2 regions of the Rossellomorea sp. LjRoot5 genome follow, and region 1 is predicted to be linked to the other one. Evidence: a T-box and tRNA genes for the amino acid it is inferred to sense, from the RefSeq annotation. Region 1 holds a T-box; the other holds one or more tRNA genes.
The links. A T-box is a leader RNA that pairs with one kind of tRNA and senses whether it is charged. The one in region 1 lies ahead of leuS (leucine--tRNA ligase), so its partner is inferred to be a tRNA-Leu.

Region 1 (3,383 bases):
TTTCATATAGGCGAAGGGTGTCTGCACCGTGAGATTCCACCACCTCATCCGGATTCACGACATTCCCTTTTGATTTACTCATTTTTTCATTGTTTTCCCCAAGGATCATTCCTTGGTTGAAAAGCTTTTGGAACGGCTCTTTCGTTGGAACTACTCCGATATCATAAAGGAATTTATGCCAGAAACGGGCGTACAGCAGATGAAGGACAGCATGCTCGGCTCCTCCGATATACGTATCGACCGGCAGCCACTCCTGCATTTTCTTTGCATCGGCGAGTGCCTCTTCGTTATGTGGATCGATATAACGGATGTAGTACCAGCAGCTTCCCGCCCACTGCGGCATCGTGTTCGTTTCACGGCGGCCTTTTTTACCCGTTTCAGGATCTTCGACGTTCACCCATTCACTGATATTTGCAAGCGGGGATTCCCCTGTACCGGACGGTTTGATTTCCGTCGTTTTCGGAAGAACAAGCGGAAGCTCACTCTCAGGGACCGTCGTTGTCGTGCCGTCTTCCCAGTGAATGACTGGAATCGGCTCGCCCCAGTAACGCTGGCGGCTGAATAGCCAGTCGCGAAGGCGATACGTAATTTTCTTCGTTCCGATATTCTTCTCTTCCAACCAGGAAATGGCTTTCGCAATCGCTTCTTCCTTACCAAATCCGTCAAGAAAACCGGAATTCACATGATCTCCGTCACCTGTGTACGCTTCTTTTTCAACGTTTCCACCAGCCACCACTTCCACGATTGGAAGATCGAATTCTTTCGCAAACTCATAGTCCCGTTCGTCATGGGCAGGAACAGCCATAATCGCGCCTGAACCGTAGCTCATCAGAACGTAATCGGCGATCCAGATCGGCATTTTCTCACCATTAGCCGGGTTGATGGCATAAGCACCTGTGAATACACCCGTTTTTTCTTTTGCAAGATCTGTACGCTCAAGATCACTTTTCGACTTGATCTTATCGATGTACACATCCACTTTCGAGCGCTGTTCGTCTGTGGTGATTTCTGCTACAAATGGATGTTCAGGAGCAAGTACCGCATAGGTCGCACCAAAGATTGTATCCGGACGGGTCGTGAATACATCGAATGATTTGTCATGACCGTCAATGACAAAATTCACTTCTGCCCCTTCAGAGCGTCCGATCCAGTTACGCTGCATGTCTTTAATGCTTTCCGGCCAGTCAACCTCTTCAAGGTCTTCCACCAGGCGGTCTGCATAAGCTGTGATTTTCAACATCCACTGCTTCATCGGACGGCGTTCTACGGGATGACCACCGCGTTCGCTCTTCCCGTCGATGACTTCTTCATTGGCAAGGACCGTCCCAAGTGCCGGACACCAGTTCACGGCAACCTCATCCACATAAGCGAGGCCTTTTTCATAAAGCTTCGTGAAGATCCATTGCGTCCACTTGTAGTAACCGGGATCAGTCGTATTGACTTCACGGTCCCAGTCATAAGAGAAACCAAGTGATTTAATTTGTCGGCGGAACGTATCGATATTTTTTTGAGTGAATTCTGCCGGATCATTCCCTGTATCAAGGGCATATTGTTCAGCCGGTAAACCGAATGCATCCCAGCCCATCGGATGAAGGACATTGTACCCCTGCATACGCTTCATGCGGGAAAGGATGTCTGTCGCCGTGAACCCTTCCGGATGTCCGACGTGAAGGCCGGCACCTGATGGATACGGGAACATATCCAGTGCATAGAAATTGGATTTCCTTTCGTCTTCGGTTGCCTTGAACGTTTTATTCTCTTCCCAATACTGCTGCCATTTCGTCTCAACACTCTTATGATTAAAACTCATATTGAGATCCTCCTTTGATTGTCATATGCCTTTCTTTTAAAAAACAAAAAAACCCTCATCCCAAATAAATATTTGGGACGAGAGTCTGTATGTACATTCTCCCGCGGTACCACCCACATTAGTGTACGCGCACTCAGCTTCATTCATCCTTAACGCGGAAAACGGCAAGTCTTACTGTTACTTCACACTTGCAACTCAGCAGGCGAGTTCATGATGCTTCTGGTTGACTTTCACCACCCGTCAACTCTCTACGACAGAAAACCGTCACTACTACTCCTGATCAACGTTTCGATATAAGTAAACACTATATGTATTCACTATTTTAGTGAAAAATATACAGAAGCGCAAGCCTATTGTTGGTTTGTGGATAAGAATTTTGTCATTTGTTCCAGAGTATGGTTGAAAATTTGGCCGTACTCGTCTGTTATCATACTGTTTTTGAGAAGAATCGGGGTTTTTCGTTGGAAAGGGACCGGTCACGGGAGAGGAGTCCGGCCCTTTCAGTACAAGTTGGGACCGGTCTCCAGACGAATCCAGCCGATTCCGCTGAGAATCCGGCCGATATCGAGAAAAATCCAGCCGTTTTGACCTTGAATCCAGCCGAAACGGAAAATAATCCGGCCGTTTAGATGAAAAATCCAGCCGTTTTACATTTTCATCCAGCTCAATATTCACTTTCGACACACCCCTCAAAAAAAAAGAAACGGCCCCTTTAAGAACCGTCTCTCTCCACCAATCTATTGAACCATATACCCGCCATCCAAAACAACTGCCTGACCGGTGATCCCTTTTGCTGCATCACTGCAAAGGAACATCGTATAGTCTGCAATTTCTTTGACGTCCAGTAATCGTTTCTGGGGCACCAAAGGATAGATGACTTCTTCAATCACCCTCTCAAAAGGGACGTTGCGCGTCTTCGCGAGATCCGCCAGTTGGTTCCGGACCAGAGGCGTATCCACGTAGCCCGGACAAACCGCATTCACGGTGATGCCATGCTCCGCCGTTTCCAGTGCCGCGACTTTCGTCAAGCCGATGACTCCGTGTTTCGCAGAATTATAGGCGGCTTTGCCGGAGAATCCAACCAATCCGTTAATGGACGCCATATTGATGATCCGCCCCGAACCATGCTTCTTCATGTGGGGAAGAACATGCTTGATGGCGACAAATGGGGCCGTCAGCATGACTTTTAACAGCAGTTCGAACTTTTCAGTAGGGAACTCTTCGATATGTGATACATGCTGTAGCCCTGCATTGTTGATCAGGACATCGAGCTTCCCAAAATGATCCACCGTTTTTTCGATGGCTTCTTTTAATTCTGATTCCGAGGTTACGTCACAGCCCAATCCGATAACCTCATATCCTTCTGTTTTAAGGGATTCTGAAGCTTCCCGGGCAGCATCTTCCTTCAAATCCGTCAGGACGACTTTCGCTCCAGCAACGGCAAATTCCCTGCCGATTTGGTAGCCGATGCCCTGGGCTGCCCCTGTTATGAATACCACTTTATTTTCTACCATTTTCTTAAACCCCCACTCCCAAGCTGAATAGTATAATCGCAAGTGCCAATCCGATAAGA
Region 2 (3,383 bases), 2.2 Mb from region 1:
CTCGAGTCTCTAGCCGCCGGAGCTGGAATGTTATCTATTGCAATAGTAGATACAACAATTGGTCGATATTCGGCTTTCTTGACATCAATTCTTTATCTAGTTTTGAAGGAATAAAATTTATATGAAAATATAAAAAAATCCTTGAAAAAAATTATCAACACGATATAATAGTACTTGTCCTTAAAAAAGGGACAATACATAGTCTGGTGACTATGGCGAAGAGGTCACACCCGTTCCCATGCCGAACACGGAAGTTAAGCTCTTCAGCGCCGATGGTAGTTGGGGGATCTCCCCCTGTGAGAGTAGGACGTCGCCAGGCATATCGTTCCGCAGTAGCTCAGTGGTAGAGCTATCGGCTGTTAACCGATCGGTCGCAAGTTCGAATCTTGCCTGCGGAGCCAATATATGGAGAGCTGTCCGAGTGGCCGAAGGAGCACGATTGGAAATCGTGTAGACGGTTAACGCTGTCTCAAGGGTTCAAATCCCTTGCTCTCCGCCATTTTGTTTTCAGTAAGGCCCATTGGTCAAGCGGTTAAGACACCGCCCTTTCACGGCGGTAACACGGGTTCGAATCCCGTATGGGTCACCAATTTTTTTGCGGAAGCAAAAGAACTTACCATGTAATATGGAGGATTAGCTCAGCTGGGAGAGCATCTGCCTTACAAGCAGAGGGTCGGCGGTTCGATCCCGTCATCCTCCACCATGATTTTTTACGAAGCGTAAGCAGAGTAAAATAATCTTCCTTAATTAGTATTTGTAACTTACCATTTCTTATCGTCGCGGGGTGGAGCAGTTCGGTAGCTCGTCGGGCTCATAACCCGAAGGTCACAGGTTCAAATCCTGTCCCCGCAATACCATTTTTGGTCCGGTAGTTCAGTTGGTTAGAATGCCTGCCTGTCACGCAGGAGGTCGCGGGTTCGAGTCCCGTCCGGACCGCCATTTTTATATTAGATAGTCATGAAATGGAAAAGGGTTTCGATAAGCGAGAAGGTCGAGGAAGCGATCGAAGGAACACCGGAGCGTATTTTACATACGTGAGGATGTGACTGAGTGAGCTGACGAAGAGATTCGAAGCTTAGCGGAAGCCGAAAACTATATGGCTCAGTAGCTCAGTTGGTAGAGCAATGGACTGAAAATCCATGTGTCGGCGGTTCGATTCCGTCCTGAGCCACCATTTATTTACTTGATGCCGGTGTAGCTCAACTGGTAGAGCAACTGACTTGTAATCAGTAGGTTGGGGGTTCAAGTCCTCTTGCCGGCACCAGTCAAGTGATTTAGCTGGAGGGGTAGCGAAGTGGCTAAACGCGGCGGACTGTAAATCCGCTCCTTCGGGTTCGGCAGTTCGAATCTGCCCCCCTCCACCATTTATTCTAGGGGTATAGTTTAAAGGTAGAACGAAGGTCTCCAAAACCTTTGGTGTGGGTTCGATTCCTACTACCCCTGCCAATTATTTCATGGCGATTGTGGCGAAGTGGTTAACGCACCTGATTGTGGTTCAGGCATTCGTGGGTTCGATTCCCATCAGTCGCCCCATAAAAGTCACATTTTTATTTCCGTGACATATACTATCAGTGGGCTATAGCCAAGCGGTAAGGCATCGCACTTTGACTGCGACATGCGTTGGTTCGAATCCAGCTAGCCCAGTAGTGCGGAAGTAGTTCAGTGGTAGAACACCACCTTGCCAAGGTGGGGGTCGCGGGTTCGAATCCCGTCTTCCGCTCCAATATTAAGGCGGCATAGCCAAGTGGTAAGGCATGGGTCTGCAAAACCCTGATCACCGGTTCAAATCCGGTTGCCGCCTCCAAATGTAATGCCGGTGTGGCGGAATTGGCAGACGCGCACGACTCAAAATCGTGTTCCTCTGGAGTGCCGGTTCGATCCCGGCCACCGGTACCACATCGCGGGTGTAGTTTAGTGGTAAAACCTCAGCCTTCCAAGCTGATGATGAGGGTTCGATTCCCTTCACCCGCTCCAACTTACATACGACAGACTTTCTCTTCATGAGGAAGTCTTTTTTAATGTTTAATTATGAAAAAACGTTTAACCAGCATCATTTTTACCGTTATGGACGTTTATCTGATCGACTTCACTATATTTATTCTCGATCAAAGCCAATTTATTTTCAAAACTGGACCACTTATTTTCAATTCCACGATTTTATTTTCAAAAACACCACTTTTATTTTCAATTCCAGCATTTTATTTTCAAAAAGCCGATTCACCGCCCACTCATTCCCCAAACAGAACCACAAAGGAATCCAACCTTTTCATTTACCCACCACCCATCAAAACAAACCCCATCTAGTCAAAATATTGCACCTTCTTCGTCAATTGAGTTCCCCTTTTTGAGAAAGCGCTACCATTATAATATAAGAAAGCGATTACACAGTTAGGGTGGTGATACGGGTGGAACCAAAGATTCAGACTGGACCAGTAAGCCCAGATGTACAAATGAAGGCAGTGACGAAGAAAAGGTTCAAGTATAAGAGCTTGCTGACGTACGCTGCCTTTGTAGGACCGGCACTTTTATTTTTCTTAGTGATTCAGATTCTTCCATTCTTAATGGGGGTGTATTATTCCTTTACCTCATGGAATGGTGTCAGTTCGGTTGTTGAGTGGGTAGGATTTGATAATTATAAGAAGATTTTCACGGACGATAAGACGTTTTTCAATTCATTCATGTTCACGACGAAGTTTATGTTTGCGGCAGTGATCATCAGTAACTTGATAGGATTCGGATTTGCTCTTTTACTGAATGCAGCGTTGAAGACCCGAAATATCTTGAGGACGGTATTTTTTATCCCGAACGTCATTGGTGGATTATTACTCGGGTTCATATGGCAGTTCATCTTTGTCAAGGGATTCGCGTCACTTGGGAATATGACGGATATTGGATTCTTTAAGATGCCATGGCTTGGTGATGAGAAGACGGCTTTCTGGGGTATTGTCATCGTATTTGCATGGCAGATCTCAGGGTATATGATGGTCATTTATGTAGCGGCATTGCAAGGGGTCGACAATTCTCTTCTTGAAGCAGCGAAGATAGATGGTGCATCGAGCTGGACGCTCCTGACGAAGATCATCATTCCATTGATTTTACCGGCATTCACGATTTGTTTCTTCCTGACGATTTCGATGGCCTTTAAAATATTCGATTTGAATATCTCGCTGACAGGCGGTGGGCCGTTCAATTCTACACAATCCGTTGCGATCAATATTTATCAGGAAGCTTTCCAGAATAACCGTTATGGACTTGGAACGGCGAAATCGATTCTGTTCTTTGTGGTAGTGGCTGTGTTTACGACAGTCCAGGTGATGGTGACGAAGAAGAAGGAGGTTGAGGCATAATGGGCAATCGTTATACGAAGAGAACATTTGTATTAG

Region 2: it has a tRNA-Leu gene. The T-box ahead of leuS (leucine--tRNA ligase) is inferred to sense a tRNA for this amino acid. The anticodon was not compared.

The regions. Positions count from the first base shown of each region.
Region 1 is NZ_CAXUQN020000001.1:1,033,011-1,036,393, reverse strand. It holds gene leuS (leucine--tRNA ligase) at 1-1,810, opposite strand, end outside; T-box leader at 1,881-2,103, opposite strand; gene ACSQ2E_RS05275 (hypothetical protein) at 2,272-2,439, shown strand; gene ACSQ2E_RS05270 (3-hydroxybutyrate dehydrogenase) at 2,548-3,324, opposite strand; gene ACSQ2E_RS05265 (GntP family permease) at 3,329-3,383, opposite strand, start outside.
Region 2 is NZ_CAXUQN020000001.1:3,235,900-3,239,282, reverse strand. It holds rRNA gene rrf (5S ribosomal RNA) at 203-319, shown strand; tRNA gene ACSQ2E_RS16565 (tRNA-Asn) at 327-401, shown strand; tRNA gene ACSQ2E_RS16560 (tRNA-Ser) at 408-499, shown strand; tRNA gene ACSQ2E_RS16555 (tRNA-Glu) at 515-589, shown strand; tRNA gene ACSQ2E_RS16550 (tRNA-Val) at 628-703, shown strand; tRNA gene ACSQ2E_RS16545 (tRNA-Met) at 779-852, shown strand; tRNA gene ACSQ2E_RS16540 (tRNA-Asp) at 863-939, shown strand; tRNA gene ACSQ2E_RS16535 (tRNA-Phe) at 1,099-1,174, shown strand; tRNA gene ACSQ2E_RS16530 (tRNA-Thr) at 1,189-1,264, shown strand; tRNA gene ACSQ2E_RS16525 (tRNA-Tyr) at 1,281-1,364, shown strand; tRNA gene ACSQ2E_RS16520 (tRNA-Trp) at 1,373-1,446, shown strand; tRNA gene ACSQ2E_RS16515 (tRNA-His) at 1,458-1,533, shown strand; tRNA gene ACSQ2E_RS16510 (tRNA-Gln) at 1,573-1,644, shown strand; tRNA gene ACSQ2E_RS16505 (tRNA-Gly) at 1,649-1,723, shown strand; tRNA gene ACSQ2E_RS16500 (tRNA-Cys) at 1,731-1,804, shown strand; tRNA gene ACSQ2E_RS16495 (tRNA-Leu) at 1,813-1,896, shown strand; tRNA gene ACSQ2E_RS16490 (tRNA-Gly) at 1,901-1,974, shown strand; gene ACSQ2E_RS16485 (carbohydrate ABC transporter permease) at 2,451-3,347, shown strand; gene ACSQ2E_RS16480 (carbohydrate ABC transporter permease) at 3,347-3,383, shown strand, end outside.